One region of the Variovorax sp. LjRoot84 genome, then DNA from elsewhere that is predicted to be linked to it. Evidence: predicted binding sites of a transcription regulator. Region 1 holds the regulator's gene; each other region holds the start of a gene.
What was found. The regulator sigma-54, encoded in region 1, starts transcription at its own class of promoters, with help from an activator protein. The targets are predictions, from matches to a motif close to TGGCANGNAANCTGCTTT.

Region 1 (9,771 bases):
GGCCTGCGCTCGACCACCACGCTCGGCGGAGAGCAGCGCAAGTGAGCGGCGGCAACGAAGTCCTGGGCAGCCGCCTCGAGGCGCGCGGCCTGCAGAAGAGCTACGGCAGCCGCAAGGTCGTCAAGGACGTCTCGCTCGGCGTGCAAAAGGGCGAGGTGGTCGGCCTGCTGGGGCCCAACGGCGCGGGCAAGACCACCTCCTTCTACATGATCGTCGGGCTGGTTCGGGCGGATGCGGGCGAGATCAGCATCGACGGCGAACCGATCGCGCACATGCCGATCCACCGCCGCGCCCGCATGGGCTTGAGCTACCTGCCGCAGGAAGCGTCGATCTTCCGCAAGCTCACGGTCGAGGAGAACGTGCGCGCCGTGCTCGAGCTGCAGCGCGAACTCGACGACGCGGGCCGGCCGGTGCCGCTGTCGAAGCAGCGCATCGAGGAACGCCTCGGCGAACTGCTGCACGACCTGCGCGTCGACCATCTGCGCGATTCGCCCGCGCTGGCGCTGTCGGGCGGCGAGCGCCGCCGAGTCGAGATCGCGCGGGCGCTGGCCACGCAGCCGCGCTTCATCCTGCTGGACGAGCCCTTCGCGGGCATCGACCCGATCGCGGTGATCGAGATCCAGCGAATCATCAGTTTCCTGAAGGAACGCGGCATCGGCGTGCTCATCACCGACCACAACGTGCGCGAGACGCTGGGCATCTGCGATCACGCCTTCATCATCAGCGACGGGCATGTGCTGGCACAAGGCACGCCTTCGGAGATCGTCGACAACGCCGAGGTACGACGCGTGTACCTGGGCGAGCATTTCCGGATGTAGGGGACCGTACTTCGATGAAGCAAGGGCTCTCGCTTCGCGTTTCCCAGCACCTGGCGCTCACGCCGCAGCTCCAGCAGTCGATCCGGCTGCTGCAGCTCTCCACGCTCGAGTTGAGCCAGGAAGTGGAGCAGATGCTCGACGAGAACCCGTTCCTCGAACGCACGGCCGAAGAGGCGCCGCGCGAGGAGTTCGGTCTCGAGGCGGCCGATGCGCCGGTGCGCGACGAAGACCGCCAGGCCGAGGGCGAGGCTGACTTCGTCCCCGGCTCGGCCGCGGCGCCGGCCGAGGTGGCGGTCGCCGCCAACGGCGATGCCGAAGCGGCTGCGCCCGTCGACAGCGAACCCGACTGGGAGGGCGACGGTACGGTCGACCTCGCGCCCGACGACAGCGAATGGGGCGGCGATGCGCCCGCGCGCGCCAACAACCTCGGCGACGACGAGCGCACCGATGCGACCGAGCTCGCGCGCAGCCAGGAATCGCTGCAGTCCTTCCTGCACCGGCAGGCGCTGTCGCTGCGCCTGAACGAGAACGACTGCGCCGCGCTGCGCTTCCTGATCGAATCGCTCAACGACGACGGCTACCTCGAGGATTCGCTGCCGGCGCTGGCCTCGGGCCTCGCGGGCGACGACAACGACCAGTTCGACGAACTGGTGCATCACTTCCAGGTCGCGCTGGGCCTGCTGCAGAGTTTGGAGCCGGCCGGCGTCGGCGCCCGCAGCCTCGGCGAATGCCTGACCATCCAGCTGCGCCAGCTGGCGAGCGCCAAGGAGAGCGAGGAGGAGGCCCAGGTGCGCAAGACCGCCATCGCGATCTGCAAGCAGCCGATGGAGCTGCTCGCGCGGCGCGACTTCAAGCGCCTGGCCACGCTCACGCGCAGCAACGAGGACGAGGTGCGCGCCGCACTGCAGCTGATCGCCAGGCTCGAGCCCAAGCCGGGGCGCCGCTTCGTCGACGTCGAGCGCAACATCGTCGTGCCCGACGTGATCGTCACGCGCATCGGCCACGGCACCAACGCGAGGTTCCGCGTCATGCTCAATCCCGAGGTCATGCCGCGGCTGCGCGTGCACGACATCTATGCCGGCGCGCTCAAGCAGCACAAGGGCGAGGGCAGCCAGGCGCTGTCGCAGCGGCTGCAGGAAGCGCGCTGGTTCATCAAGAACATCCAGCAACGCTTCGACACCATCCTCAGGGTCTCCAACGCGATCGTCGAGCGGCAGAAGAGCTACTTCGTGCACGGCGAGCTCGCGATGCGGCCGCTGGTGCTGCGCGAGATCGCCGACGAGCTGGGCCTGCACGAATCCACCATCAGCCGCGTGACCACCGCCAAATACATGGCCACGCCCTACGGCACCGTCGAGCTCAAGTACTTCTTCGGCTCGGCGCTCGGCACCGAAACCGGCGGCAACGCCTCCAGCACCGCGGTGCGCGCGCTGATCAAGCAGTTCGTGAGCGCCGAGGACGTGAGGAAGCCGCTGTCCGACAGCCAGGTGTCCGAGATGCTCAAGGAGCAGGGCATCGAGTGCGCGCGCCGCACGGTGGCCAAGTACCGCGAGGCACTGCGCATCGCGCCTGCGAATCTGCGCAAGGCACTCTAGCGATGAGTCGCCGTCCGAGTCCGCTCCCAAGCTGGATTCGCCTCGGCCTGGCCTTGATGGCGGTGCTTCTTCTTTCCAGCGGCTGCGCGATGCTGCCGGCCGAATTCGAGCGCACGCCGTCCAAGGCGATGCCCTTGTCCACCGGAACCGTGCTGGGCCGCATCGCCAAGGCCTCGCAGCCGGATGCGGACTTGAGCGGCTTCCGGCTCATGCCCAGCGGCGACTTCGCGCTCAACACGCGGCTCGAGCTCGCGCGCCGCGCCGAGCGCACGCTCGACGTCCAGTACTACCAGATCGACAACGACGAGACCGGCCGCTACCTGCTGCGCACGCTGCGCGACGCGGCCCAGCGCGGCGTGCGCGTGCGGCTCCTGATGGACGATCTCTACACCGCGGGCGAGGACGAGCTGCTGCTCGCGCTGGCCGCCACGCCCAACCTCGAGCTGCGGCTCTTCAACCCGTTTCCGGCCGGGCGCGGCAGCATGCTCAGGCGCTTCTCGGCCTCGCTCTTCGACTTCAGCCGCGTCAACCGGCGCATGCACAACAAGCTCTTCATCGCCGACGGCGCGATGGCGGTAGCCGGCGGGCGCAACATCGGCAACCCGTACTTCACGCAGACGGCCGGCGCGAACTTCATCGACCTCGACACCTTCGTCGCCGGCGCTCTGATCCCGCGCCTTTCCAGCCTGTTCGACCTGTACTGGAACAGCGAGCACGTGCGGCCGATCGAAACCGTGGTCGCGCCCACGCTCGCGCGGGAGGCACGGCAGCGGCGCTTCGAGGAGCTGACTGCACCGGCCACCACCCCGGCACCGCGTCCGCCGGCGCCCAACGACCTGCTGGGCTACAGCCCGATCGTCGAGAACCTCAACGCCGGCAAGCTCGACCTCATCTGGACCACCGCCGAGGCGTATGCCGATTCGCCCGAGCGCGTGATCGGCAAACAGGTCACTTACGGCGGCGTGCCGCTGCTCGACGTCGACAGCGTGCGCTACAACGTGGTCGAGCAGATGCGGCGCGGGCGTTCCGACGTGACGCTGGTGTCGCCCTACCTGATCCCCGGCAAGGAGGGGCTGGAGGTGCTGCGCGAGATCCGCCGGCGTGGCATGAAGATCAGCGTGGTCACCAACTCGCTGGCCGCCACCGACGAGCCCGTGGTCCACACCGGCTACCGCCGCTACCGGGCCGACATGCTGCGGCTCGGCGCCGAGATCCACGAGCTGAGTTCGGTGCGCACGCGGCGCAGCGTGCGCCTGGGCCTGTTCGGCACGCAGATCGGACGCCTGCACGCCAAGTCGGCCGTGATCGACGGGCGCACGCTCTTCGTCGGCTCGATGAATTTCGACCCGCGCTCGGAAGTGCACAACACCGAGATCGGCCTCTTCATCTTCAGCCGCGAGATGGCGCAGCAGGTGCTGAAGCTGGTCGAGGTGCTCAAGCAGCAGGGCGCCTACAAGGTGCGCTTCGCGCCCGGCACCGAGAAAATGGAATGGGTGAGCGAGGAGGCCGGCGTCGAACAGGTGCTCACCAGCGAGCCCGATGCGGGCTTCTGGGACCACCTGATGCTGGAACTGCTGGCGCCGCTGGCGCCGGAGAGCCTGCTCTAGATCTAGACCTCATCAGTAGCGATAGCGGTCATGACGGTCATGGTGGTCATGGCGGTCATGGCGGTCATGGCGGTCATGGCGGTCATGGCGGTAGTGATGGCGATGACCGTGCCGGTACTCGTCGCGGTATTCATGGCGGTAGAAGTGCCGCGGCGGCGGGCGCTGGTAGTCATACACGGGAGCCGGACGGTAGTGCCGCGGCGGCGGGTCGTAGTAGACCGGCGCCGGGGCATAGTGGACCGGGCTGGCAATGCCGACGGCGACCCCTGGCACATGGATGCCCACCGACACGGCCAGGTCCCTGGCGCTGGCGGACGTGGCGCCCAGCACGGCCGCGGCGGAGAAGGCGCCGGCGGCGATCCACTTGAAGAAACGGGTGTGCGCGATGTTCATGAAGAAACTCCTGAAGGCATGAAGTGCCGTTGGGGTCATTGCACCCGGCCCGCGTAAAGCAGGACCCGCCTGCTCTGTGAAGCTTGTTGCTGAATGTTGCAGCGCGGACGTACAGCGCAGGAGCGGGACTTACCACATAAAATGCATTTTTGTGGGGTAAGGAATCCATGCCTGTCCAGCACGCCCTGTACCGCATGCATGAGCTGGCTTTCCGCACGCAGTACGCCGAGCTCAAGGAACGCACTGCGTCTGCGGGCCGCCTTCTTCAAGGAACGCCCGGGAGCCTTCAGTTGCGCCGGGGGACAGGCTATGCCTACTGGTATCGGGTCTTCTATCCGGCGCCTGGCAAGAAGGCCGAGCAGATCGTCTGCAAAGACGGGGACACCGCGGCACTCGACGAAGTGTCCCGCGAGATCGAGTTCGCCCAATGGACAAGCGCCCAGGTGAGAAATCTCAGGAAGCTCGATTTCCAGGTGGCGGACAAAGGCGTGGCGAGCGTGCTGGTCGAGCTTCACAACGCGGGCATCCTGGGCGCGTGCCTCGCACTGGTCGGAACCTTGGGCTTCATGGCCTGGTTGAACGAACTCGGAGCGATGGCGGTATCGGCCCGCACGCAGGACGTCGACATTGCCGCCCGGCAAAAGCTGAGGCTTGCAGCGCCGGCGTCCTTTCTTGAAGCGATGGAAGCCACCAGGCTTGGTTTTCATCCTGTTCCCGGGATGCCAAGCCAGGCGCCCTCGACTTCCGTGAAGCTCAAGGGCAGGGATGGATTGCGAGTCGACGTTCTGACGCATGGCGAGGAGCTTGGAAAGACCGTTCCCCTGCCGCAGCTGAAATGGCATGCCGAGACCGTGCCCCACTATGACTATCTGCTCGCGGAGCCAAGTCGCGCCGCATCGCTTGCCGGCGGCCATTGCATCCCTTTGACGTTGCCGCAGCCGGAGCGCTTCGTCTGGCACAAGCTCTACGCGAGCGCCGAGCGCAAGGCCAAGCCCGAGAAAGCCGAAAAGGACCTGCTGCAGGCAGCGACCCTGGGAGCCGTCCTGGCCGAGCAGCAAGACGAGCTTCTGTCCGATTCGTTTCGGGATGCGCCAGCCGCACTCAAGGAAGTGGCGAGAACCCGCCTGCCTGCTTTGCGCAGGGCCTTGAGTGGACATCCTCAAGCGCTCGAACAGTTCGAGCTCGCCCTCGGACCGGCAGCGAAGAAGCGATCGCGCCCTAGCTCGGCCGGTCCGTGATGTTGACCGCCTCGACCTGCACCAGGAGCCGCACCTTGTTCTCGAAGCCGAAGTTGATGCCCCAGGTGATGCCCCACTCGCTGCGCTCCACGATGGTCTCGAAGTCGCCGCCGCAGACCTGGCGCTTGATCAGCGGGCTGAGGTAGCAGCCGAACCGGCTGGCCTTGAGCTTGATGGGCCGCGTCTGGCCCATCAGCGTGAGCGTGCCGTCGACTTCAGCGACCTTGTCGCCGTTGAAATCGATCTTGTCGGCCACGAAGCGGCCGGTCGGAAATTCCGCGACGTTGAAGAAGTCCTTGCTCAGCACGTGGCGGTTGAGCAGGTCGACGCCGGTGTTGATGGAGCCGATGTCCATCGTGATGTCGATCTTGCCGTTCTTGCCCGTGGTATCGATCTTGACCGTGCCGTCCTTGGTGCTGAAGCGGCCGCGGTTGGTGGTGGTGCCGTAGTGGCCCATCTCGTACATCACGAAAGTGTGGGTTGGGTCGACCACGTAGCTGGCGCCCTTGACCGGACCTCCTGCCGGCAAGGCGGCCATTTCCGGTGCCTGCTGTGCGGCGGCGAGGGTCGCTGCGGCCGCGAGCGCAGCGACGGCAATGGACTTCATCATGACGAGCTTTCGAATGGGGCGATGCAAAGTATGAACGAAGGTCAGGTCAAATCGGACGCAGGCCGGTGAGCACGAGCTTGAAACGCACCTGCACGTCGTCGCCGACCATCGAGGTGTCGGTCCATTCGCCCTCGCCGATCTTGAAGGCGAGGCGCTGGATCGTAAAGCTTCCAGTCGCCACCGACTGCCCCGAGGCTTGCGTGATGGTCACCGGCACCATGACGTACTGCGTGGTGCCCTTGATCGTCAGCTTGCCCGCGACCTCGAAGTGCCCGCTGCCGAGGCTCTTGATGGCGCTCGACTGGAAGCTGGCCTTCGGAAATCGCGCGGTGTCGAACCACGGCGCCTTGGGCAGTTCGGCGTCGCTTTGCGGCACGCCGAGGGTGGCGCTGCCCATGTCGATCTGCATGGAGACCGTGCCGCCCTCGGGCTTCTGCGGGTCGAAGGCGATCTGGGCGTCGAACTTCTTGAACGCGCCTTCGACCGGCACGCCCATCTGCTTGGTGACGAAGACGATCTGGCCGTAGCCGGGGACCAGCTTCGCCATCGGTTCTGCGGCGCTCGCCGGCCCCGCGATCGCGAGCGCCGCAGCGGCGGCCCAGAGTGCCCGCCAGGCGATGGGAAGTCTTGTCATCTTGGGTGTCCCTGGTGCGAAAAAGGCCACATGCGATCGAGCAGGCCGTCGCGGTCGGCGAAGTGATGCTTGAGCGCCGCCGCCGCGTGCAGCAGCACCACGGCGGCCAGCGTGAAGGCGCTGCCTTTGTGCATCGGCTTCAGCACCGCCTCGGCGAAGTCCTTGTCCACCGGCACGAAGTCCGGCAGCGGCACGAGGCCGAACCAGACGATTGGAATGCCCAGTCCCGAGCTGTAGGCCCAGCCGAACAGGGGGACGGCGAAGAACAGCAAATACAGCAGCAGATGCGTGCCGCGGTGCGCGACGAGCTGCCAGCCCGGCATCGCCTCCACGATGCAGGCTGGCAGCGGCGGCGGCGGGTGTGACAGGCGCCACAGCAGGCGCAAGGCCGAAAGCGTCAGGATCGTGATGCCGGCCCACTTGTGCCAGTTGATGAGCTTGAGCCGCATCGGCGAGAAGGGGAGGCCGGCCATGTAGAGGCCGACGCTGAAGGCAGCCACGATCAGCAGCGCGAGCAGCCAGTGCAGCCCCATGGCGACCGCGCCGTAGCGTGGGGCGTCGGCACGGTCGTGGGCAAGCGCGGGATGGAGCGGCTCGGCGGGCATGCACAGAGCATATCGCCCCGCAAGCCGCCTATCCGATGCTCCAGCGCGCGATCAGCAGCAGGCCGAGGCCCAGCACCAGCATCAGCACGAAGGGCACCACGAGCCAGGGCGCGTCGTGCTCTTCTTTGTCGGAGGCGAGCTGGTTGTTCATGGTCAGAAGGTCGGAACGTGATCGGCCTGTTCGGGCGTGCGGTCGGTCAGCACCTCGCTCGCGGCGGGAACCGAGGGATCGCTGCTGCGATAGGCGGCCGCAGGCGGGGCCTGGCGCTGCGCCGCGGCGCCGCTGGCCTCGGCTTGCCAGTGGCCGAGCAGGGCCAGGCCGACGAGCAGGATGGCGGCCAGGGCCACCGAACCGAGCAGCAGCCGGGGCGTGCGGCTTTCTTTCCGGCTTTTTCCGGCGAGCGCCGAGAGCCGGTATCTGGACGCTGCGTGGGATTGGAACTGCATGCGGGGCCTTCCTTCCTTCGGATGACACGCGATGAAGGCGTGTGCATGCAATCTAGGCAGGAAGCCGTGCGCGGAAAATGCCGCCTTCGCGTTCGGGATCCCGCGTTCGCGGGAGGGGCCGCGCGACAGCGCTCAGGCGACCGGCGCCGTCATCGGCAGGCGCAGCACGACGCAGGTGCCGGTCGGACCCGAGCGCACTTCGAGCGCACCGCCGAGCCGCTGGGCCCGCGAGCGCATGTTGCCGAGGCCGTGACCCTGGCGCCGGGGTTCGCCGACCAGGCCATGGCCGTCGTCTTCGACTTCCATTTCGAGCATGTCGCCGAGCTGGCGCAGCCGCACCTCGACCCGCGTGGCCCGCGCATGCTTGAGCACATTGGTCAGCGCCTCCTGCGCCACGCGCAGCAGCTGCAGCGCGGCGTGCGGCGCCAGGGGCATCGCATCGTCGGGCAGGTCGATGTCCCAGCGCGGGCGCACGCCGGCCGCGATCAGCTGCGCCTCCCAGCGGAACATGAAGTTGCCGAGCGCGGCGCCGAGGTTGTGCTCGTCGGAGGCCAGCGCATCGAGCGCGAGCCGCATGTCGGCGATGCAGCTGCGCAGCGCGGTGGCGATCTGGCCGTCGTCCATGTCGCCGCGCTCCACGCGCGACAGCGAGGTGAAGAGCTGCGAGCCCAGGCCGTCGTGCAGGTCGCGCATGATCAGCTGGCGCTCTTCCGATGCGGCATGCTCGCGCTCCAGTGCGGCCAGCCGCTCGTAGTTGGCCGCCAGCGCTCGCTCGCGGTCGGCGACGCGCGTTTCCAGCGTGCGGTTCAGGTCCTCCAGCGAGCTCAGCGTGCGCAGGAAGCGCGCCGTCAGAAGGGCGGCCATCGCCAGCAGCAGCATGTTCGAGCCGAAATGCAGCAGGTGGATGCGATGCCCGACCCATGCCGGCAGGAAGCGCCCGAGCAGGCGCGGGTCCCAGGTGATCAGGTAGTCGTGCACGCCCACCAGCACCGCAAAGGCCATCACGGCGGAGAGCGCCGCAGAGGTCAGGGTGCCGCGGCGGCGCGCATAACCGATCGAGGTCGCGATGATCAGCAGGCCGACCCCCATCATGCCGCCCAGCCAGTAGCGCGCCACGAACGGCTCCGCCGCGAAGCCGCCGATCGCGAAGGCGAGGGGACCCAGCAGCCAGTAGGCCACCAGCCCGCGCTCCAGCCCGGGCCGGCGAACGCCGGCGTAGCGCAACGTGAACACCGCCATCACGATCACGAAGCCGCCCGTGGCGCTGTTGTAGATCACGCGCCACCACTGCCATTGGGCCATGGGCATCGCATCGATCAGGAAGGTCATGGTGCGGGTGGCCCACAGCGCGGCCGCCAGGCCGAACAGGCCGTAGAGCACCTCGCTGCGGCGGCGCCACCAGATGAACACCACGAAGCCGGCGACCAGCACGGAGACGAGCACCGTGAGCTCGGGCACGGTGCGGGTCCAGAACAGGCGCCGGTCGTGCAGCGGCTGGAGCTCGGCCTGCGGCCCGACGGCGACGCGCGGGAAGCGCAGCGGGTAGCCCTTGGGGGCCGCGACGCGGATCGCCAGCTCGTTGCGGCCGGGGCGCAGCAGCGGTGCCGGAAACACCGTCATCTGCGGCCGGTAGGTGCGCGCGTAGACCTGCTCGGTGTTCTCGGGCACGCTCGCGACCAGGGTGCCGTTGAGCCAAAGGTCGCCGCCGTCGTAGAAGTAGGGCACGTAGGCGGCCCACTGCGCCTGCCGGGCCGGATCGTCGGGATAGTCGAAGCCGACGCGGTACCAGGCGGGCGCCTTTGCGCGGTCCGGGCGCGAATACCC
Region 2 (9,771 bases), 5.2 Mb from region 1:
CTCGACCGGCACGCCCTTCTTCTTGAGCGCGACGATCTCGGGAAAGTCGATCACCGCCACCGTCACGTCGCCGCGCGTGAGCATGGTCGAGAGCGTGCCGCTCCAGTCGGCCTGCGTAAAGGGCAGCAGCTTCTTGATCTCGACGAAGGCGCGGTCGATCGCGTCCTGCGAGCCGCCGTAGATTTTGGCGGTCATCAGGAGGAACAGCATCGCGGCCGTGTTGCCGATCTGGTAGAGGCCGATCTTGCCCTTGAACTCGGGGTTGCTCCAGAGGTCGGTCCAGGACTTGGGCGGCGTCTTCACCAGGTCCTTGCGGTAGCCGATGCCGATGGTCGAGACGATGCCGCGCACGCCGTTGTCGCCCGGGTTGCGCAGGTTGGGGTAGACGTTCGCAAGGTTGGGCACCTTGGCCGCGGGGATGGGCTCGAAGTAGCCCTCGCCGCGCACCACGCTCGCGATGTTCTCGTTGACCATCAGCACGCTGTAGGGCGGCTTCTCGATGCCGGCGGCGCGCAGGTTGGCGATGAAGTTCTTGCCCAGGCCGACGTCGAGCGTGGGCTGCACGCCGCTCGTCTTGTCGAGCATCGGCAGCAGGTCGCTGCGCCAGAACTTCTCCCATCGGCCGCCGTAGGTGTTGACCACCAGCGGCGAGGCGGCGAACGAGGGCAGGGTGGGCAGCGCGAGGCCGGCGGCAGCGCCGAGGCTGCGCAGGAGGAGGTCGCGACGGTTTTGAAGAGCGAGCATGGGGAGCCTTTCAGGCGGCAAGTGGAAGGATCAGGCGGTGACGGCATCGCCGGTGGGCGCGCGGCGGTAGTCGTAGTTGCGGTTCAGGCGGTCGAGCAGGTAGTCGCCGTAGCGCACCGGCGCGTGCTTCGACGGGTTCGCCTCGCCGGTGCAAGTCGGCAGGCATTCGATCAGCGCGTCCATGCCCGGGTCGAAGAAGTAGGGCAGCGAATAGCGGTCGCCGCCGGAGCGGTTGATCACGCGGTGTGGCGTCGAGACGAAGCGCATGTTGGTCCAGCGCGCGAGCATGTCGCCGACGTTGAGCACGTAGGTGTCCGAGATCGGCGGCGCCTCGATCCAGTCGCCGCCGCGCGGGCGCACCTGAAGGCCGCCCGCGTCGTCCTGCGCCAGCAGCGTGATGACGCCATAGTCGGTGTGCGGGGCCGAACCGATCTGCTCGTCTTCCTGCGGCGGTTGCGGCGGGTAGTGCAAGAGGCGCAGGAAGGTGGTGGGATGGTCGAAGTGATGGTCGAGCGCATGCGCCGGCAGGCCGAGGCTCATCGCGATCAGCTGCACGATGTAGCGCGAGAGCGCATCGACCTCGGCGATGTAGCGCTCGATGCGCGGCTGCAAGTCCGGCACCCAGTCGGGCCACTGGTTGGGGCCCTGCAGCGGCAGGCCGGCGAGCAGCCGCGGGTCGTCCGGCGGCAGCTCGTGCATCAGCATCAGCGACTCGCTCATGTTCGGCCGCGTGACCTTGGCCACCGAGGAGGTGACGATGGTGGAGGTGGCCATGCCCATGTAACCGCGATGAAAGCCGTTGATCGCGATCGACTGCTTGCGTTCGAGCGGCGAGGCATGGAACTCGCGCGAGGCCTCGAAGGCCGCGTCGCGCGAGGCGGGCGCGACGTTGTGGCCCGCGATGTAGGCGAAGCCGATGGTGCTGAGCGCCTCGTACAGACGCGCCGCCGATTCGCGGGCCAGCGGCACCTCCGGGTCGATGTTGCCGTGCAGATCGATGAGGGGAATGGATGTCATTGGATAGCCTTCGCGCTGCGCGCTACGGTATTCGCCTTGGGAACGGCCCGGCGGCTCATGGATGAACTTCGAAGGAAAAGTACTGCTGCCAATGCGCCAGCAGATCCGCGGCCTCGACCACCAGCCCGAGGTGCAGCGACACCATGCTGAGTGCCGCGGCCTCGAGGTGCGCGTCGGTGCCGCGCACCAGGTCGCGCAGCACGATCACGCGGTAGTTGTGGTTGTTGGCGTCGAAGGCGGTGTTGAGCACGCAGCAGTCGGTGAAGCCGCCGTTGAGCACCACGGTGCGGATGCCCTGATTGCGCAGCAGGAAGTCGAGGTCGGTCGGGTAGAAGGCCGAGAGCCGGCGCTTGTTTTCCACGCGCAAATCGCCGGGCTCGACGCGCGTGACCCACTCGGTCCAGCGGCTGCCCTCGATCGCGTGCGCAGCGGCGTTCGGAATCTCGCCCACATGCAGCGGGAAGGTGCGCCGCCATGCGGCTGGAATGCCGCGCAGGTCGTCGGCGCCATCGGGTCTGAGCACCGATTTGACGTGCACGATGGGCACGCCCAGCGCACGGGCCTGGTCGTGGAAGGCGTCGATCGGCGCCACCAGCTCGCGGGCGCGCGGCGCCGGGCAAGGGCAGTCGGGGCCTTCGTCGAGATGGCCGCGGTGCATGTCGATCGAAATCACGGCGGTGGCGGCCGGGTCGAGGTAGTCGTCGAAGCCTGCGCCCAACTCGCGCGGCTGTTCGTAGACGTAGGCCTTCATCGCCTTTCCTCCCGCACATAGGGCACGCCCAGGGCGCCGGGCTCGCCGTCGCCGCCGCGCCGGGCCAGCGCCACCCAGACCATCACGCCCAGCGTCACCGCATAGGGCGTCATCAGCACGAAGTACTGCGGCAGCTGCACGCCGGCCGCGGCCAGCTGCGGGATCAGCGCCTCGATGCAGCCGAAGAGCATCGCGCCGACGAGCGCCTTCCACGGCGACCAGCGCGCGAAGATCACGAGGCCGACGGCGATCCAGCCGCGCCCGCCGGTCATGCCGGCGATCCACAGCTTGGTGCTGACCACCGAGATGTAGGCGCCGGCCAGGCCGACCAGCGCAGAGCCGGCCAGCACCGCCGCGAAGCGCCAGGCCGAAACCGAGAGGCCGGCCGCATCGGCGGCCTGCGGGTTCTCGCCCACGGCGCGCAGCCTGAGGCCCGCATCGGTGCGCAGCAGGAACCAGGTGACGGCGGCGAAGACCGGCAGCGTGAGCCAGACCATCGCGTTCTGCTGGACCAAGCGCCCGACGACGGGCAGCGAGGAGAAGGGCCACAGCGCCATCGTGCCGATGCCGGGCGTGGCCTGGTTGGTCCATTGGGCCAGCGTGCCGACCAGTGCCGTGAGCCCCTGGCAAAAGAACACGAGCGCGAGACCCGCGATCACCTGGTTGACGCGCAGCCAGATCACCATCACCGCGAACAGCAGCGAGACGACGGTAGCCGCGAGCATGGCCAGCAGCAGCGACACCGCCGGCTCGCCGAAGGCCAGCTGCGCGCCGATGCCGGCCAGCGCGCCGACCAGCATCAGCCCTTCGGCGCCGAGGGAAAGCACGCCCGCGCGCTCGCAGACGATCAGGCCCAGCGCGGCCAGCGCATAGGGCACTGCGAAATCCGGCGTGTTGGCGAGCCAGTTGAGGACGATGTCCATCACGCTGCTCCGGTGCCCACGCGGCGCAGGCGATGCCTGATGAAGAAGTCGCTCGACGCCACGCACACCACGATCACGGCCTGGATCAGCTGCACCATCGAGAAGGGCACCTGGTAGAACACCTGCAGGCTGCGCCCGGTCACGAACAGCGCCGCGACCATCAGCGCCACCACGCTGGCGGCCAGCGGGTTGTTGCGCGCGAGGAAGGCGATCAGGATGCCGGAGAAGCCATAGCCCTGGTAGAAGGCCTGCGTGAGCCGGCCCTCCTGGCCCGCAGCGACGGCGAAGCCCGCGAGGCCGGCCATCGCGCCCGAGAGCAGCACCGCGCCGTAGACGACGCGCGCCACCGGCACGCCGGCTGCATGCGCCATGCGCGGGTTGGCGTCGACGAAGCGCAGGTACAGCCCGGCGCGGCTCACGCCGACCAGCCACCATCCCAGCAACGCGACGATGGCGGCCAGCAGGATCGCGCTGTTCACGCCCGAGAAGAGATCGGGCAAGCGCTCGAAGGCGCGGAACTGCGGCGAATAGGGAAAGTTGTCCTTCGGGTCCTTCCAGCTGCCGTACACCAGGTGCAGCAGGAAGTTGGCCGCCATGTAGTTGAGCATCAAGGTCGAGATGATCTCGTTGACGCCCAGCCTGAGCTTGAGCAGCGCCGGGCCCAGCACCCACAGCAATCCGGCGGCCAGCGCGGCGACGAACATCAGCGGCAGGCGCAAGGAAGGCGGGCCGATCTCGAAGAAGGAAACGGCCGTGGCGCCGATCGCACCCCAGATCATCTGGCCCTCGAGGCCGAGGTTCCAGAAGCGTGCGCGAAAGGCCATCGCACCGGCCAGCCCGACCAGGATCATCGGCGCCGCCTGGAACAGCACGGCGCGGAAGTTCTGGCCATCGAGGAAAGTCTGGACGATGAACTCGTTCGCCAGCTCGCCGGCCGGCACGCCCGCGGCCACCAGGATGGCGGCCGAGAGCAGGAGCCCCACGCCGATGGCGGCGGCGAGGATCAGCGCCTGCCAATGCCAGGCCATGTGCTGGCGGATCTCGAGCGCATAGCGGCGCGCGGCCCAGGGTTGGCGCGCGGATGCCGCCGCCGGTGTGTCCGCGAGGTGCGTAATGGGCATCGCGAGCGAAGGCTCAGCCATGGTCCACCATCGCCTGGCCGATGGCCTGCCGGTCCGCCGGCTGCGCGAACTCGGCCACGATGCGGCCGCGCGTCATCACGCCCACGCGGTCGGCCAGTGCGAGCACCTCGTCGAGGTCCTCGCTGATCAGGAGCACGGCCGCGCCGGCATCGCGCGCGGCGCGCAGCCGTGCATGCACTTCGGCGCCGGCGCGCACGTCCAGCCCGCGGCTCGGGCTGTGGGCCAGCACCAGCGGCGGCGACTTGCCGAACTCGCGCGCCAGCACCAGCTTCTGCGCATTGCCGCCCGACAGCAGCGCAGCCTTCTGCGCGATCGAGCGCACGCCCTGCACGTCGAAGGCGGCGACGGCGGCTTGCGCGTCCTGGTCCATCTCGCGGCGCTTCAGGCGCCAGGCCGAGCCGTAGCGCCCGCTGTGGACCTGTCCGATGCCGTAGTTCTCGGAAACCGAGAGGCCGCCTGCGAGCGCGAGGCCGTAGCGGTCGGCGGGAATGGTCGCCAGCCCCAGTGCACGGCGCGCCGTCGTCGGCGTCGCCTTGAGATCGCCATGGCGATCGAGCGCGATCTCGCCTTCGGTCCGGCCCGGCAGGCCCATGATCGCGCCCGCCAGTTCCCCCTGGCCGTTGCCGCCGACGCCGGCCAGCCCGTAGATCTCGCCCGCGCGCAGGTCGAGGTCGATGCCGTCGAGCACGCGGCGGCCTTGCACTTCGGGCGAACGCAATCCGCGCACCGTGAGCCGCACCGGGCCCGGCCTCGCGCGCGTCGACCCGGCGGCGGGCGCGGTGATCGATTCGCCGACCGTGAGCCGGACCAGCTCGCCCACCGGCATCTGCTGCGGGTCGACCGTCGCGACCGTGCGGCCGCCGCGCATCACGGTCACGCGGTCGGCATGGCGCTTGACGTCGGCCATCTTGTGCGTGACCAGCACCACCGCCGCGCCGCGGCGCGCGAGCCCATGCACGGTCGAGAGCAGGCGCTCGGCCTCCTGGTCGGTCAGCACGGCGGTGGGCTCGTCGAGGATCAGGATGCGCGTGCCGGCCAAGAGCACCTTGAGGATCTCGACGCGCTGCTGCTCGGCCACCGACAGCCGGTCCACGCGCTGCGCCGGGTCGATGTCGAAGCCGAGTTCTCGCGCCTTGTCGTGGATCGCCTCTTCGACGCGGCGCAGGCGCTTGCCATGGCTTTCGAAGCGCTCGGACCGCGGCGCGGTCAGGAGGATGTTCTGCGCCACCGTGAAGGGCTGCACCAGCCGGAAGTGCTGGTGGACCATGCCGATGCGCGCCTTCGCCGCATCGCGCGGCCCGCTGAAGCGCACCGGGTTGTCGTCGACCGACATCGTGCCGGCCTCGGCCGCATAAAGGCCGGCCGCGATGTTCATCAGCGAGGACTTGCCCGCGCCGTTCTCGCCCAAGAGCGCATGCACCTCGCCCCAGCGCGCCGAGAAGTGCGCGTCGGTCAGCGCCGCAAATCCGTCGAAGGACTTGTGGATGCCCTGGAGCTGCAGCGCCGTGGTCATTTCTGCGTGACGACGCCCTTGACGAACCAGTCCATCTTCCAGAGATCGGCATCGGACAGCACGGCGCCCTTGGCGACGCGTTCCTTGCCGTCGCGGTCGGCCAGCGGGCCGGCATAGATCTGCTTGCCCTTGAGCAGCGCGTCGCGTTCTGCTGTGATCGCGGCGGCCTTGTCCTTCGGCACCCCGGGGCCGAAGCCCGCGATGTCGGTGCCGCCCGCGCTCATCGGAATGAAGGCTCCGTATTGCGCCGGCTTCCAGTTGCCGGCCATGATCTTCTTCAGCTCCGGCGTGAGGAACTTGTCCCACACCCAGACCGAGGAGCACAGCGTGGCCTTGGGCGCGAACTGCCGCAGGTCGCGGTGATGGCCGGTGCCGTAGACGCCGCGCTCCTGCGCCACGATCTGCGGCGTCGGGCTGTCGACGTGCTGGCCGATCACGTCGGCGCCCTGGTCGATCAGCGCGGCCGCGGCGGCGCGTTCCTTGACCGGGTCGTTCCACGAGCCGGTGTAGATCACGTTCACCGTGGCATTCGGGTTCATCTTCTGCGCGCCGAGCGCGAAGGCGTTGATGGTCCAGTTGACGACGCCGAAGGGGTTGGCCGCGACGAAGCCGAGCTTGCCGGTCTTCGAGGCTGCGCCTGCAGCCATGCCGCAGAGGTACTGGCTCTCGTAGGTGCGGCCGTAGAAGGATTCGAGGTTGGCGCCGTTGCTGGTGCCCGAGCCGTTGAGGAAGGCCACCTCGGGGTACTTGGCCGCGAGCTCCTTGAAGCTGTCGGAATAGCCGAAGGCGGTGCCGATGATGATGTTGGCGCCGCGCTGGATGAACTTCTCGGCTGCGGGCTTGATGGCGGATGCGTCTTCCGGCACGTTCTCGACGAACTGGATCTTCTCGCCCGTTTCCTTCTCGACCTTGATGCGCGCCTCGTCGAAGGCCTGCGTCCAGCCGCCGTCGTTCTTGGGGCCGAAGTACAGCATCGCGATCTTCGGCTTGCCCTTCAGGGTGAAGCCGTCGGCGGCCACCGCCGGGCCGATCAGCGCGGCGCCCGCGACAAGCGCGGCGACCGCGCAAGGAATCGATTTACGCAACATCACTCGGACCTTTCATCATGAAATTGATACGGAACACATTGCCCTCGGGGTCGAGCAGCACCGACTGGTACCAGTGGTAGTAGGTGACGTAGGGCGCCTTGACGAGCGTGGCGCCGGCGGCGACGGCGACCGGCACCATGCGGTCGACTTCCTCCTGCGAATCGACATCGATGTTCAGCAGGAACTTGACCCCGCGCGTGTCGGAGAACTCGGCCAGCTGCAAGAGCTCGTACGCATCGAAGGCGTTGAAGCCCAGCTTGGCCTTGCCCGCGTCGAGGCCGCGGAAGATCGGCGAGCGGATGGCCTCGATCTCGGGGAAGCCGAACACGCGCTGGTAGAAGCCGCTGAGCGCGACGACGTCTTTCGAGAAGACGTTGACGTAGGAAAGATGAGGCATGTTCAGGCTGTCACTTTGGTGCCACCGAAGGTCGTCTGTTTCAGGAACTTCGACTTCAAGTGGTCGCCGGAAGAGATCGGCGCGTACTTGGGCGCTTCGCCCGGCGCGAGGCAGCTCGGCAGGCACTCGACCATCGCGTCGTAGTTGGGCTGGTGGAAGAACACCAGCGACTGCCGGCGGTTGGTGGCGGCCGCATCCGGCGGCGGGTTGACCACGCGGTGCAAGGTCGAGACCCACAGGTCGTTGGTCCACTGCATCATGAGGTCGGCGATGTTCACCGCCAGGCCGCCTTCGACCATCGGCACGTCGACCCATTGGCCGGCCTTGTTGAAGACCTGCAGCCCCTTGTCGTCAGGCAGCACGACGGTGAGGCTGCCGTAGTCGCTGTGCGCGCCGGCGCGCAGCTGGCCGGGCAATGCAGCCTCGGTCTGCGGCGGGTAGCTCAGCACGCGGAACATGCTGATGTGCTTGTCGATCTTGTCGTCGAAGAAGGTCTCGGGAAGTTCCAGCGCGAGCGCGAAGATGCGCATCAGCGAACGCGAGAGATCGCTCATCGCCTCGAAGTACTCGTCGAAGGCCGGCTGGAAGCCCGGCAGATCGGGCCAGACATTGGGCTCGAAGTGCGGGCCGGCCGCAACGCCCCGGTGGTAGTCGTCGGCCGGCACATTGGAGGGACCGATGGAGAAGGACTCCTTCAGGTCGCCCGGCGCCGCTTCTTCGAGGCTGTACGACAACCCTTCCTCGCCCACCGCGCTGTAGCCGCGCACCGCGTCGTCGCGCGGGCGATCGACCTTGCGCTTGTCGGCCAGCGGCAAGGCGAAGAATCCACGCGAGACCGCGGAGACGCGCGCGATGAGTTCGGGGGCGATGCCGTGGTTGGTGATGACCAGGAAGCCGATGCTGCGGCAGGCCTCGTCGACCTTGCGCGCCACCTCGGCCTTGCCTTCGGGCGTTCCGGAAAAGAAGGGCGCCAGATCGATGATCGGTACGGACAGCAGGGTCATGCTTTCAATCCTTCGGTGTGACGGTGGCGGCGCTTCGACATGCAACGTCCATGCCAGTTGGACCAAATGGACAAATGCGCTTTGCTGCATCGGCGTGGTGCGCGGGCAGCGGTGCGGCACGGCGAATGCGTGCGCCGGGTGTTGCCATGGTGCGTACCATGGGCGGTATGGCTCGTGCATGCGGGCTGCATCGCAGACAACGAGAATCCCGGGTGGAGAAAGAAGCAAAGCAACACATGCCGAAAACTCGCAGCAGCATCAAGCCGCCGTCCGTGCTGGCCGTCGAAGCGCCGCCATCCAAGCGCGTGCATCCGAAGCGCGCGCCCGTGGCGCGCAGCGTCACGTCGGTGAACCGGCGGCTGCGCCAGATCGAGGACAAGCGCGCGGCGATCCTGCGCGCGGCGCTCGGGCTCTTCTCGCGCTTCGGCCTGCACGGCACCAGCGTCGACCAGGTCGCAGCGCGTGCGGATGTCTCGAAAAGCAACCTGCTCTACTACTTCGCCAACAAGGAGGAGCTCTACGTCTCGGTGCTGCGCGAGTTGCTCGCCGTGTGGCTGGAGCCGCTGCGCGGCTTCAGCGCCGAGCAGGACCCGCGGCAGGCGATTGGCGACTACATCCGGCGCAAGCTGGTGATCTCGCGCGACCAGCCCGATGCCTCGCGCCTGTTCTGCCTCGAGATGATCCAGGGCGCGCCGCTCTTGCGCGACGAGCTCGATCGCGAGCTGCGCGACCTGGTGACGCGCAAATCCGAAGTGATCCGCGCCTGGGTGGCCGCCGGCAAGCTCGCGCCGGTCGATCCGCATCACCTGATCTTCGCCTTGTGGGCCACCACGCAGCACTACGCCGACTTCGGCGTGCAGGTGCAGGCCATCACGGGCCGCACGCTGGACGACCCGGAGTTCTTCGAAGAGACGGTGGACAACGTGCAGCGCATCGTCTTGGGCGGCATCACCACGCGCTGAGCGCGCCGCGCGCTCAGTGCGGCGCGGCGACGATGTCGTGGTAGCGGCGGTCGAAGTAGATCAGGCCGTGCGCGGTGCCGCCGATCGAGATCGCAACGGCCTCGCAGAACAGCACGTCGTGGGTGCCCACCCGCGTCACCTGCGACACGCGGCAGTCGAAGGACACGGCCGCGTCCTCGAGCACCGGCGCACCGGTGCGCTTGCGGCTCCAGCGGCCCGCGGCGAAGCGC
Region 3 (9,771 bases), 2.5 Mb from region 1:
TGATGCCAGGAGAGATACAGCACCTCGCCGCCGCGCTTGCCCCATTCGGTCATGAGCCAGATGAAGCCGGCCACCAAGGCCGCCGCCGCCGGCGAGGGCAAGCCCTGGAACCAGCGCTTGTCGACCACGCCGGTGTTGACGTTGAAACGCGCCAAGCGCAAGGCCGCGCAGGCGCAGTAGACGAATGCCGCGATCCAGCCCCAGCGGCCGAGGCCCTTGAGCGACCATTCGTAGGCGATCAAGGCCGGCGCGGCGCCGAAGGACACCATGTCGGACAGCGAATCCATCTGTTCGCCGAAGGCGCTCTGGGTGTTGGTCATGCGCGCGACGCGGCCGTCGAGGCTGTCGAGGATCATGGCGGCGAACACACCGAGCGCCGCGAGATCGAAGCGCGCATTCATGGCCATCACCACCGAATAGAAGCCGCCGAAAAGCGCCGCCAGCGTGAACAGGTTCGGCAGGATGTAGATGCCCTTGCGGCGCTTGCGCGGCGCAACTTCGTCGGGGAGCGTGTCGTCATGCATGGATCGGTGGCAGTGTAGTTCAGCCGCTCGCGCGGCATCAAAGAAAAAGGGCCACCGCGCGGGTGGCCCTTGTCGAGGCGAAAGCCGGATCAGTTGCGGGTCTGGTCAACCAGCTTGTTCTTCTTGATCCAGGGCATCATCGCGCGCAGCTTCTCGCCGACCACCTCGATTTGATGCTCGGAATTCAGGCGACGGCGGCTGATCAGCGTGGGCGCACCGCCCGCGTTCTCCAGCACGAAGCTCTTGGCGTATTCGCCGGTCTGGATGTCCTTCAAGACCTGCTTCATGACCTTCTTGGTTTCGTCGGTCACGATGCGCGGACCCGTCACGTACTCGCCGTACTCGGCGTTGTTCGAGATCGAGTAGTTCATGTTGGCGATGCCGCCTTCATAGATCAGGTCGACGATCAGCTTCAGCTCGTGCAGGCACTCGAAGTAGGCCATCTCGGGCGCGTAACCGGCTTCCACCAGCGTCTCGAAACCGGCCTTGATCAACTCGACGGTACCGCCGCAGAGCACGGCCTGTTCGCCGAACAGATCGGTCTCGGTTTCTTCGCGGAAGTTGGTTTCGATGATGCCGGCCTTGCCGCCACCGTTGGCGGTGGCGTAGGACAGGGCCAGATCGCGCGCCTTGCCGGTCCTGTCGGCGTGCACCGCGATCAGGTGCGGCACGCCGCCGCCCTGCGTGTAGGTGCTGCGCACGGTGTGGCCGGGGGCCTTGGGGGCGACCATCCAGACGTCGAGGTCGGCGCGCGGCTGCACGAAGCCGTAGTGCACGTTGAAGCCGTGCGCGAACACGAGCGAAGCGCCCTGCTTGATGTTCGGAGCGACGTCGTTCTTGTAGACGTTGGCGATCTGCTCGTCGGGCAAGAGGATCATGACCACGTCGGCCGACTTCACGGCGTCCGCCACTTCGGCGACCTTGAGGCCGGCCTTCTCGACCTTGGGCCAGGAAGCGCCGCCCTTGCGCAGGCCGACGACGACCTTCACGCCGCTGTCGTTGAGGTTCTGCGCGTGCGCATGACCCTGGCTGCCGTAGCCGATGATCGCGACCGTCTTGCCCTTGATGAGGCTCAGATCGGCGTCCTTGTCGTAATAGACCTTCATGATGGTTGCTCCTTCGTAGATTCGGTGGATGTGAAACGGGCTTTGTGTCAGACGCGCAGGACGCGTTCACCGCGGCCTATGCCGCTGGCGCCGGTGCGAACGGTTTCGAGAATGGCGCCGCGGTCGATGGCCTCGAGAAAGGCGTCGTTCTTGCCATGGTCGCCGGTGAGCTCGATGGTGTAGCTCTTGTCGGTTACGTCGATGATGCGGCCGCGGAAGATTTCCGCCATGCGCATCATCTCTTCGCGCTCCTTGCCGACCGCGCGCACCTTCACCATCATGAGCTCGCGCTCGGTGTAGGCGCCTTCGGTCAGGTCGACGACCTTGACGACTTCGATCAGGCGGTTCAGGTGCTTGGTGATCTGCTCGATCACGTCGTCGGAACCGGCCGTGACGATGGTCATGCGCGACAGGCTCGCGTCTTCAGTGGGCGCGACGGTCAGCGATTCAATGTTGTAGCCACGGGCCGAGAACAGGCCCACGACGCGGGAGAGTGCACCGGGCTCGTTTTCGAGCAGCACGGCAATGATGTGTTTCATGTCAGCAGGACTCCTCTTTTCGCCGCCCTCCCCCGCACACGGTAATGCGCAGGCTCGACGGACAATAGATTGATCCGAAAAAGTTAATGAAGGGGCCGGTCCGCATCGCGGATCGGCTTATCGTCTGTTTACAGGTCTTCCGAACCGAGGAGCATCTCGGTGATGCCCATGCCGGCCTTGACCATCGGGAACACGTTCTCGGTGGGGTCGGTGCGGAAATCCATGAACACGGTGCGGTCCTTGAGCTTGCGCGCCTCGCGCAGCGCGGGCTCCACGTCCTGCGGGCGTTCGATCAGCATGCCGACGTGGCCGTAGGCCTCGGCCAGTTTCACGAAATTGGGCAGCGCATCCATGTAGCTGTGGCTGTAGCGGCCCGAATACTCGATCTCCTGCCATTGCCGCACCATGCCGAGATAGCGGTTGTTGAGCGAGCAGATCTTGATCGGCGTGTTGTACTGCAGGCAGGTCGAGAGTTCCTGGATGCACATCTGCACCGAGCCTTCGCCCGTGATGCAGAACACTTCCGACTCGGGTTTGGCGAGCTTGATGCCCATCGCGTAGGGGATGCCCACGCCCATGGTGCCCAGGCCGCCCGAATTGATCCAGCGCCGCGGCTCGTCGAAGCGGTAGTACTGGGCGGCCCACATCTGGTGCTGGCCGACGTCCGAGGTGATGTACGTGTCGGCGTCCTTGGTCATGTTCCAGAGGGTCTCGACCACGTACTGCGGCTTGATCACGTCCTTGTTGCCGCGGTCGTACTTGAGGCAGTCCTTGCTGCGCCAGCCCTCGATGGTGTCCCACCAGCCGGAGAGCGCCGCCGCGTCGGGCTTGGTGTTGCTCTCCTTGATCATCGAGATCAGCTCGCTCAGCACATCCTTCACGTCGCCGACGATCGGGATGTCGACCCGGACGCGCTTCGAGATGCTCGACGGGTCGATGTCGATGTGGATGATCTTGCGTTCGTTCTGAGCGAAGTGCTTCGGATTGCCGATCACGCGGTCGTCGAAGCGCGCACCGACGGCCAGCAGCACGTCGCAGTTCTGCATCGCGTTGTTGGCTTCGATGGTGCCGTGCATGCCCAGCATGCCGAGGAATTTGCGGTCGCTGGCCGGATAGGCGCCGAGCCCCATCAGCGTATTGGTGACCGGGTAGCCGAGCATGTCGACCAGCGTGCGCAGCTCGTTCGTGGCGTTGCCGAGCAGCACGCCGCCGCCGGTGTAGATGTAGGGTCGCTTGGCGTTCAGCAGCAACTGCAGCGCTTTGCGGATCTGGCCGCCATGGCCTTTGCGCACCGGGTTGTAGGAGCGCATCTCGACCTTGTCGGGGTAGCCGTTGTAGCTGACCTTCTTGAAGGACACGTCCTTCGGCACATCCACCACCACCGGGCCGGGACGGCCGCTGCGCGCGATGTGGAAGGCCTTTTTCATCGTCATGGCCAGATCCTTGGGATCCTTGACGAGGAAGTTGTGCTTGACGATCGGCCGCGTGATGCCCACGGTGTCGCATTCCTGGAATGCGTCGAGCCCGATCGCCGCCGTCGGCACCTGGCCCGAGATGATCACCATCGGGATGCTGTCCATGTAAGCAGTCGCAATACCGGTGACCGCATTGGTCAAGCCGGGCCCCGAGGTCACCAGCGCCACGCCGACGTCGCCGGTCGCGCGTGCGTAGCCGTCGGCGGCGTGGACTGCGGCCTGCTCGTGACGCACCAGCACGTGCTGGATCGTGTCCTGTTTGTAGAACGCGTCGTAAATGTAGAGAACCGCGCCGCCGGGATAGCCCCAGACGTACTTCACGCCTTCGGCCTGCAGTGCCTTGACCAGCACTTCGGCGCCCATGAGTTCCTGCGTTTGACTGCCGGTGACGGCTGCTGCGGAAGCGAGTTCCGCCTTCGAGATTTCCATGATGAACCTTTGCGTTTTTTCGGGAACGAAAAACCTTGGGTGCTCCTTCGCAAGCTCTTGTGAAGCCGCGTCGAAACTTGAGGCCAAAGCCATGGGCGGACTTGTCGTACCGCCGGACCGTGACCCGTTTGCCTTTTGACTTGCAGCGCGGATTATGACACCGGACTGGCGGTCCCCGCGCGACGCATGGCTGCCACAGGGGCGCAGGCATAATCCGCGGCGACAAAAACCTCACGCGTCCCCGAGACACATCCCCACGCGGCGCCTTCCCGGCGCCAGACTCTCTTTGGCCACAGAACAAGAACTCTCCGATTTCCTGAAAAGCGTCGAACGCCGTGCTTTCAAGCGCTCGGTCTACCACGTGCGGGATGAGGAAGCGGCGCTCGACATCGTGCAGGACAGCATGATGAAGCTGGCCGAGCACTATGGCGACAAGCCGGCCAACGAGTTGCCGCTCCTGTTCCAGCGCATCCTCTCGAACTGCACCCTGGACTGGTTCCGCCGCCAGAAAACCCGCCGGGCGCTGTTCTCCAACCTGAGCGATTTCGAGGCGGTGGACGACAACGGCGACTTCGACCTGCTCGAACACTTCGTGATGCCGACGGACTCCCGGGAAAGCGAGAGCGCGGAGGACACCACCCGGCGGGCACAGATTTTTCATGCGATCGAGGAACAAATCGCCGCTTTGCCGGGTCGTCAACGTGAGGCCTTCCTGATGCGTTACTGGGAAGAAATGGACGTCGCCGAGACAGCCGCCGCCATGGGCTGTTCCGAAGGCAGCGTCAAGACCCACTGTTCGCGTGCTGTGCACGCCTTGAGCAAGGCGCTCAAGGCCAAGGGAATTTCGCTATGAGTACAACGTTTTCGCACACCCCTGAAGCGGCCGAGGAGGAATTCGGTCGCCGGGTGGCCGCTCGGCTTTCGGCCGGCAATCTCGAACTGCCGCACGAAATCGGTGAACGCCTGCGCGCCGCCCGCATGCAGGCCGTTGGGCGCCGCAAAGTGGTGCGGCAGCTCCGTACGGCACCGGCGGTCGTGGCCAATGGCGGCACGGCGACGCTCGGGGCCGGCTGGTGGACGCGCATCGGCTCGGTCGTCCCGCTGATCGCCCTCGTGGCGGGCCTCCTGGTCATCAGCGCGATGCAAGACGACAACCGCGCCAACGAGTTGGCAGAGCTCGATTCGGCCCTGCTGACCGACGATCTGCCACCCGCCGCTTACACGGATCCCGGTTTTGCCCAGTTTCTGAAGACCGAGGCCCCGTCCGAGCGCTGATCGCCTGCCCCGCATGCCGTATCGCCCTCTCTCCTGCGTGAAAGCGCTCCCCCTGCTGCGCCCGATCCCGTCGGGCGCAGTCGCCTGGGTGGGCGCCGCCTTGCTGCTCGCGGCCTCGGGCTTCGCTGCGCTCCCAGTCAAGGCGCAGGTCAAGGAAGCACCGCCGGCGGCCTCGGTACCGGCCTCGGTACCGGCCGCGAAACAAGTCGCCTCCAAGCCGCTGTGGCGCGACCTCACCGCTCGCCAGCAGCGCGCCCTGGCGCCGCTGGCCCCCCACTGGGACGGCCTGACCGAGCCCCACAAGCGCAAATGGCTGGCCTTGTCGCGCAACTACGCCGCGCTGCCACCCGCCGACCAGGAGATTCTGCACAGCCGCATGATCGAATGGGCCGCACTGAGCAACCACCAGCGAACGCAGGCAAGGTTCAATTTCGCCGAGGTCAAGCAGGTTCCGGTCGACGAGCGAAAGGCGAAGTGGGAGGCCTATCAGGCGCTCAGCGAGGAAGAAAAACGCAAGCTGGCCGAGCGCGCCACGCCCCGGCCGGGCGCCGCCGCGACGTTCCGGCCGGTGCCGCCCCAGAAGCTCGCGCCGTTTCCCGCAGTCGCGCCCGACGGCCAACACACGCCGCGAATCCAGCTGGCGCCGTCCACGCCGTTGCCCGTACGTCCGCAGCTCGTGGCCCCGGCGCCCGCTCCAGCTGCGGCTCCTGCCTTTCCGCCCGTTTCGGCCGAAGCCCAGATCCCGCCTCCTTCCTCGACGCCCTCGGCCGAAACATCCGCCTCTGCCGCGCCGCCGGTGCGCGCCACCGAGCAACCTTCCTCCGCGCCCTGACTCAAGGTGTCGATGGCTTCCAGTTCTCCCGAGGGGTCCGGCCCCGGCCGACCGCCTCTCGCCGAAGCTCCGATCGCACCCACCGCCCTGATCGCGCCCAGCCTGTGGCGCCGCATGGCCTGCTGGCTCTACGAGGGCATGCTGCTCTTCGCCGTCGTGTTCGTCGCCGGCTGGCTGTTCAGCACCCTCGGCCAGATGCGTGATGCGATGGATTCGCGCCGGCACCTGCTGCAGGCCTTCCTGTTCGTCGTGTTCGGCGTCTATTTCGTGTGGTTCTGGTCCAAAGGCCAGACGCTGGCCATGAAAACCTGGGGCATCCGCGTGGTGGACCGGCTCGGTCGACCGCTCACGCAGGGCCGCGCGCTGCTGCGCTACCTCTTGAGCTGGGTCTGGTTCCTGCCGCCGCTCGCCGCCATCGCGCCCTTCGACCTCGGCGGCGGCGAATCTTCCGTACTGATCTTCGGCTGGGTTATCGTCTGGGCCTTGCTCGCGCGCTTCCACCCCGAGCGCCAGTTCTGGCACGATGCCTGGGCCGGTACCCGCCTGATTCCCTCCAAGCCTCTCAGCCGCAGATGAGCGCCAACATCAACGACCCCGTCAATCCGCAGAAGTCGCGACGCGGCCTGGACCGCATCTGGCATGCCACCCTGATCTCGCTCGACGGCTTCCGCGCCGGCTGGGGCGAAGCCGCGTTCCGCCAGGAAGTCCTGTGCGCCATCGTCATGCTGCCGGCTGCGTTCTGGGTCGGCCACAGCTGGGTCGAGGTGTCGCTGCTTGCCGCGACCGTGATCCTGGTGCTGATCGTCGAGCTGCTCAACACCGGCATCGAAGCCGCCATCAACCGCGTGGGCCCGGAATGGCACTCCTTTTCCAAGAACGCCAAGGACCTGGGCAGCGCCGCGGTGCTGCTGTCGATCGTCCTGTGCTGCGGCGTCTGGGCGGCCGCGTTGTGGCAACGTTTCGCGACCTGAATGCAAGCTGAGCGTCATCCGATCGCGGCATGATCGGGGGATGACTCCTCGTTTCTCGATTTGTGTTTATTGCGGCTCGCGCCCCGGCGAGCGGACCGAGTTCGCGGCCGTGGCCCAAGCGGTCGGCCGCTGGATCGGCGAACGCGGCGGCCAACTGGTCTATGGCGGCGGCCGCACCGGCCTGATGGGCACGGTGGCGGAGGCCACGCGCACGGCGGGCGGCCGGGTGGTGGGCATCATTCCGAAGGCCCTGGTCGACAAGGAGCTCGCCAACCCACTGTGCGACGAGCTGCACGTCGTCGACACCATGCACGAGCGCAAGGCCATGATGGGCGAACGCGCCGACGCCTTCATCGCCCTGCCGGGCGGCATCGGCACTTTCGAGGAACTGTTCGAGATCTGGACTTGGCGCCAGCTCGGCTACCACGACAAGCCGGTCGGCATCCTGAACGTTGCGGACTATTACGCCGGCCTGCTCGAATTTCTTGCCCACAGCGTGCGCGAGGGCTTCATGGGCGAATGGCAGATGGGGTTGATACGAGCGGGCGGCGAAGCCCCGGCCCTGCTCGAAGCCCTGGTCGAGGAAGCGGGCCGCCATCCGCGTGGCGACAAGCTCGCCGAGATGCTCTGAGCGCCCTAGACGGCGGCTTCGTCCTCTTCGCCGGTGCGGATGCGTACCACGCGCTCCACATTGGTCACGAAGATCTTGCCGTCGCCGATCTTGCCCGTGCGGGCGGCGCTCACGATTGCGTCGACACAACGTTCGACATCGACCTCGTTGACCACCACTTCGACCTTCATCTTCGGCAGGAAGTCGACCACGTACTCCGCACCACGGTAGAGCTCGGTGTGCCCCTTCTGTCGGCCGAAGCCCTTGACCTCGGTCACGGTGAGCCCGGTGACGCCAACCTCGGCCAGGGCCTCGCGCACGTCGTCGAGCTTGAACGGTTTGACGATGGCGGTGATTTGCTTCATACGGTCTCTCTTCCGGCGGTTTCGTTGAACTTGCTGGTAGGGTAGCGCCAATCCGTAACCCGCAGCGACGATCTCGTCGATGCTCTCGGCGTCCTGCATGTAGCGTGCCAGGATGCCGTCGCATCGGGCGTCTTCGCGAGTTGCCGGCGAGGCCACCCGCTGCGAAATTATGTCATTCGCCTTCGGAAGCCATGGCTTGTCGAACGCATTCCACGCCCGGCGACTGGGACTGATACGCTCGGCGCTCGATGCGCTCAGGTTCTTCCGCCGGCTTTTTCGGCTCCTTCCTTCCCTGGCTCCAGGGCCAAGCCTACCCGCTGCTGGTATTCACCACGCTGATCTGGGGCGCCAACGCGGTGGCCGCCCGGCTCGCGGTGGGCGAGGTGTCGCCCATGATGCTGACCTTCTCGCGCTGGATCGTCTGCTGCATCGCGCTGGGCCTCAGTTCGCGCCGCCAGATCGCGGCCCACTGGCGCAGCCTGCTGCCCTCGTGGCGCTACATCACCCTCATGGGCACGGCGGGTTTCACCGGTTTCAATGCGCTGTTCTACGCCGCCGCCCATCACACGACGGCGATCAACATCGCGATCATCCAAGGCACCATCCCGGTGCTCGTGCTGGTGGGCAGCCTGTTCTTCTTCCGTACCCGGATCAGCTGGCTGCAGCTCGCAGGCGTGGTGCTCACCATCGCGGGCATCGCCGTGGTGGCTTCGCGCGGCCAACTGGCCTTGCTCGCGGACCTGGCCTTCAACATCGGCGACGTCTGGATGATCATCGCCAGCCTGCTCTATGCCGGCTACGCGCTTGGCCTGCGCCGCCGCCCGCAAGTGCCGGCCATCGTGTTCTTCGCCGCCACGGCGGCAGTGGCCTGTCTCGTCTCGGTGCCACTGGTCGCGGCAGAAATCGCGATGGGCGACTTCTTCATGCCGACGCCGAAGGGCGTGGCGCTGATCCTCTTCATCGGACTTCTGCCCTCCTTCATTTCGCAGATCAGCTTCATCCACGTAGTCGGCCTGATCGGTCCCGCGCGGGCCGGCGTCTTCCTCAACCTGGTGCCGATCTTCGGGCCGCTGCTGGCCGTCCTCGTGCTGGGCGAGGCGCTGTCGACCTATCACGCGGTGGCGCTGGCCCTGGTGCTCGGCGGCATCTACATTGCCGAAACCCTAGGCACACGCAAGCGTTGACGAGGCTCCTTTGACCAACCCTGTCATCCGCATTCACGGCGCGGCATCCGAGATCGATGCCGCGGCCTGGGACGACTTGCTGGCCACGCAGGCCGCGCCCTCCCCCTTCATGCGCCATGCCTACCTGGACGCCTTGCACCAGAGCGCCAGTGCCTCGGCCCGCAGCGGCTGGACGCCCCGCTTCGTCACGCTGTGGCGCGGACGGCAGCTGGCGGCCGCCTGCCCGCTCTACATCAAAGCGCATTCCTACGGCGAGTACGTGTTCGACTGGGCATGGGCCAATGCCTATGAGCAGCACGGGCTGGCCTACTATCCGAAGGCGGTCGTTGCCGTGCCCTTCACGCCGGTGCCGGGTGCGCGCCTGCTCGCGCGCGACGCCGGCAGCCGCGCCCTGCTGGTGCAGGCGCTCGTGGCTTGGTGCAAGGAAGAGGAGCTCTCGTCGCTGCACCTGTTGTTCGCCG

Region 2: the regulator sigma-54 is predicted to act here: its motif matches at 8,618-8,635, upstream of ACSQ9I_RS02605 (isopenicillin N synthase family dioxygenase).
Region 3: the regulator sigma-54 is predicted to act here: its motif matches at 8,219-8,236, upstream of ACSQ9I_RS16175 (P-II family nitrogen regulator).

The regions. Positions count from the first base shown of each region.
Region 1 is NZ_CAXUTE020000001.1:5,718,969-5,728,739, reverse strand. Features, by position in the region: gene lptA (lipopolysaccharide transport periplasmic protein LptA) at 1-45, shown strand, start outside; gene lptB (LPS export ABC transporter ATP-binding protein) at 42-818, shown strand; gene ACSQ9I_RS28250 (RNA polymerase factor sigma-54) at 833-2,413, shown strand; gene ACSQ9I_RS28245 (phospholipase D family protein) at 2,416-4,020, shown strand; gene ACSQ9I_RS28240 (hypothetical protein) at 4,033-4,413, opposite strand; gene ACSQ9I_RS28235 (GSU2403 family nucleotidyltransferase fold protein) at 4,608-5,651, shown strand; gene ACSQ9I_RS28230 (YceI family protein) at 5,632-6,258, opposite strand; gene ACSQ9I_RS28225 (YceI family protein) at 6,308-6,895, opposite strand; gene ACSQ9I_RS28220 (cytochrome b) at 6,892-7,500, opposite strand; gene ACSQ9I_RS28215 (hypothetical protein) at 7,529-7,651, opposite strand; gene ACSQ9I_RS28210 (hypothetical protein) at 7,654-7,947, opposite strand; gene ACSQ9I_RS28205 (ATP-binding protein) at 8,080-9,771, opposite strand, start outside.
Region 2 is NZ_CAXUTE020000001.1:487,284-497,054, forward strand. Features, by position in the region: gene ACSQ9I_RS02565 (ABC transporter substrate-binding protein) at 1-744, opposite strand, end outside; gene ACSQ9I_RS02570 (isopenicillin N synthase family dioxygenase) at 775-1,761, opposite strand; gene ACSQ9I_RS02575 (cysteine hydrolase family protein) at 1,817-2,512, opposite strand; gene ACSQ9I_RS02580 (ABC transporter permease) at 2,509-3,435, opposite strand; gene ACSQ9I_RS02585 (ABC transporter permease) at 3,435-4,577, opposite strand; gene ACSQ9I_RS02590 (ABC transporter ATP-binding protein) at 4,570-6,090, opposite strand; gene ACSQ9I_RS02595 (BMP family ABC transporter substrate-binding protein) at 6,087-7,178, opposite strand; gene ACSQ9I_RS02600 (VOC family protein) at 7,168-7,575, opposite strand; gene ACSQ9I_RS02605 (isopenicillin N synthase family dioxygenase) at 7,578-8,579, opposite strand; gene rutR (HTH-type transcriptional regulator RutR) at 8,816-9,541, shown strand; gene rutF (NADH-dependent FMN reductase RutF) at 9,555-9,771, opposite strand, start outside.
Region 3 is NZ_CAXUTE020000001.1:3,218,162-3,227,932, forward strand. Features, by position in the region: gene pssA (CDP-diacylglycerol--serine O-phosphatidyltransferase) at 1-524, opposite strand, end outside; gene ilvC (ketol-acid reductoisomerase) at 614-1,630, opposite strand; gene ilvN (acetolactate synthase small subunit) at 1,678-2,169, opposite strand; gene ACSQ9I_RS16140 (acetolactate synthase 3 catalytic subunit) at 2,298-4,073, opposite strand; gene ACSQ9I_RS16145 (RNA polymerase sigma factor) at 4,360-4,926, shown strand; gene ACSQ9I_RS16150 (DUF3619 family protein) at 4,923-5,348, shown strand; gene ACSQ9I_RS16155 (DUF3106 domain-containing protein) at 5,386-6,180, shown strand; gene ACSQ9I_RS16160 (RDD family protein) at 6,193-6,756, shown strand; gene ACSQ9I_RS16165 (diacylglycerol kinase) at 6,753-7,151, shown strand; gene ACSQ9I_RS16170 (TIGR00730 family Rossman fold protein) at 7,192-7,782, shown strand; gene ACSQ9I_RS16175 (P-II family nitrogen regulator) at 7,788-8,126, opposite strand; gene ACSQ9I_RS16180 (DMT family transporter) at 8,375-9,310, shown strand; gene ACSQ9I_RS16185 (GNAT family N-acetyltransferase) at 9,321-9,771, shown strand, end outside.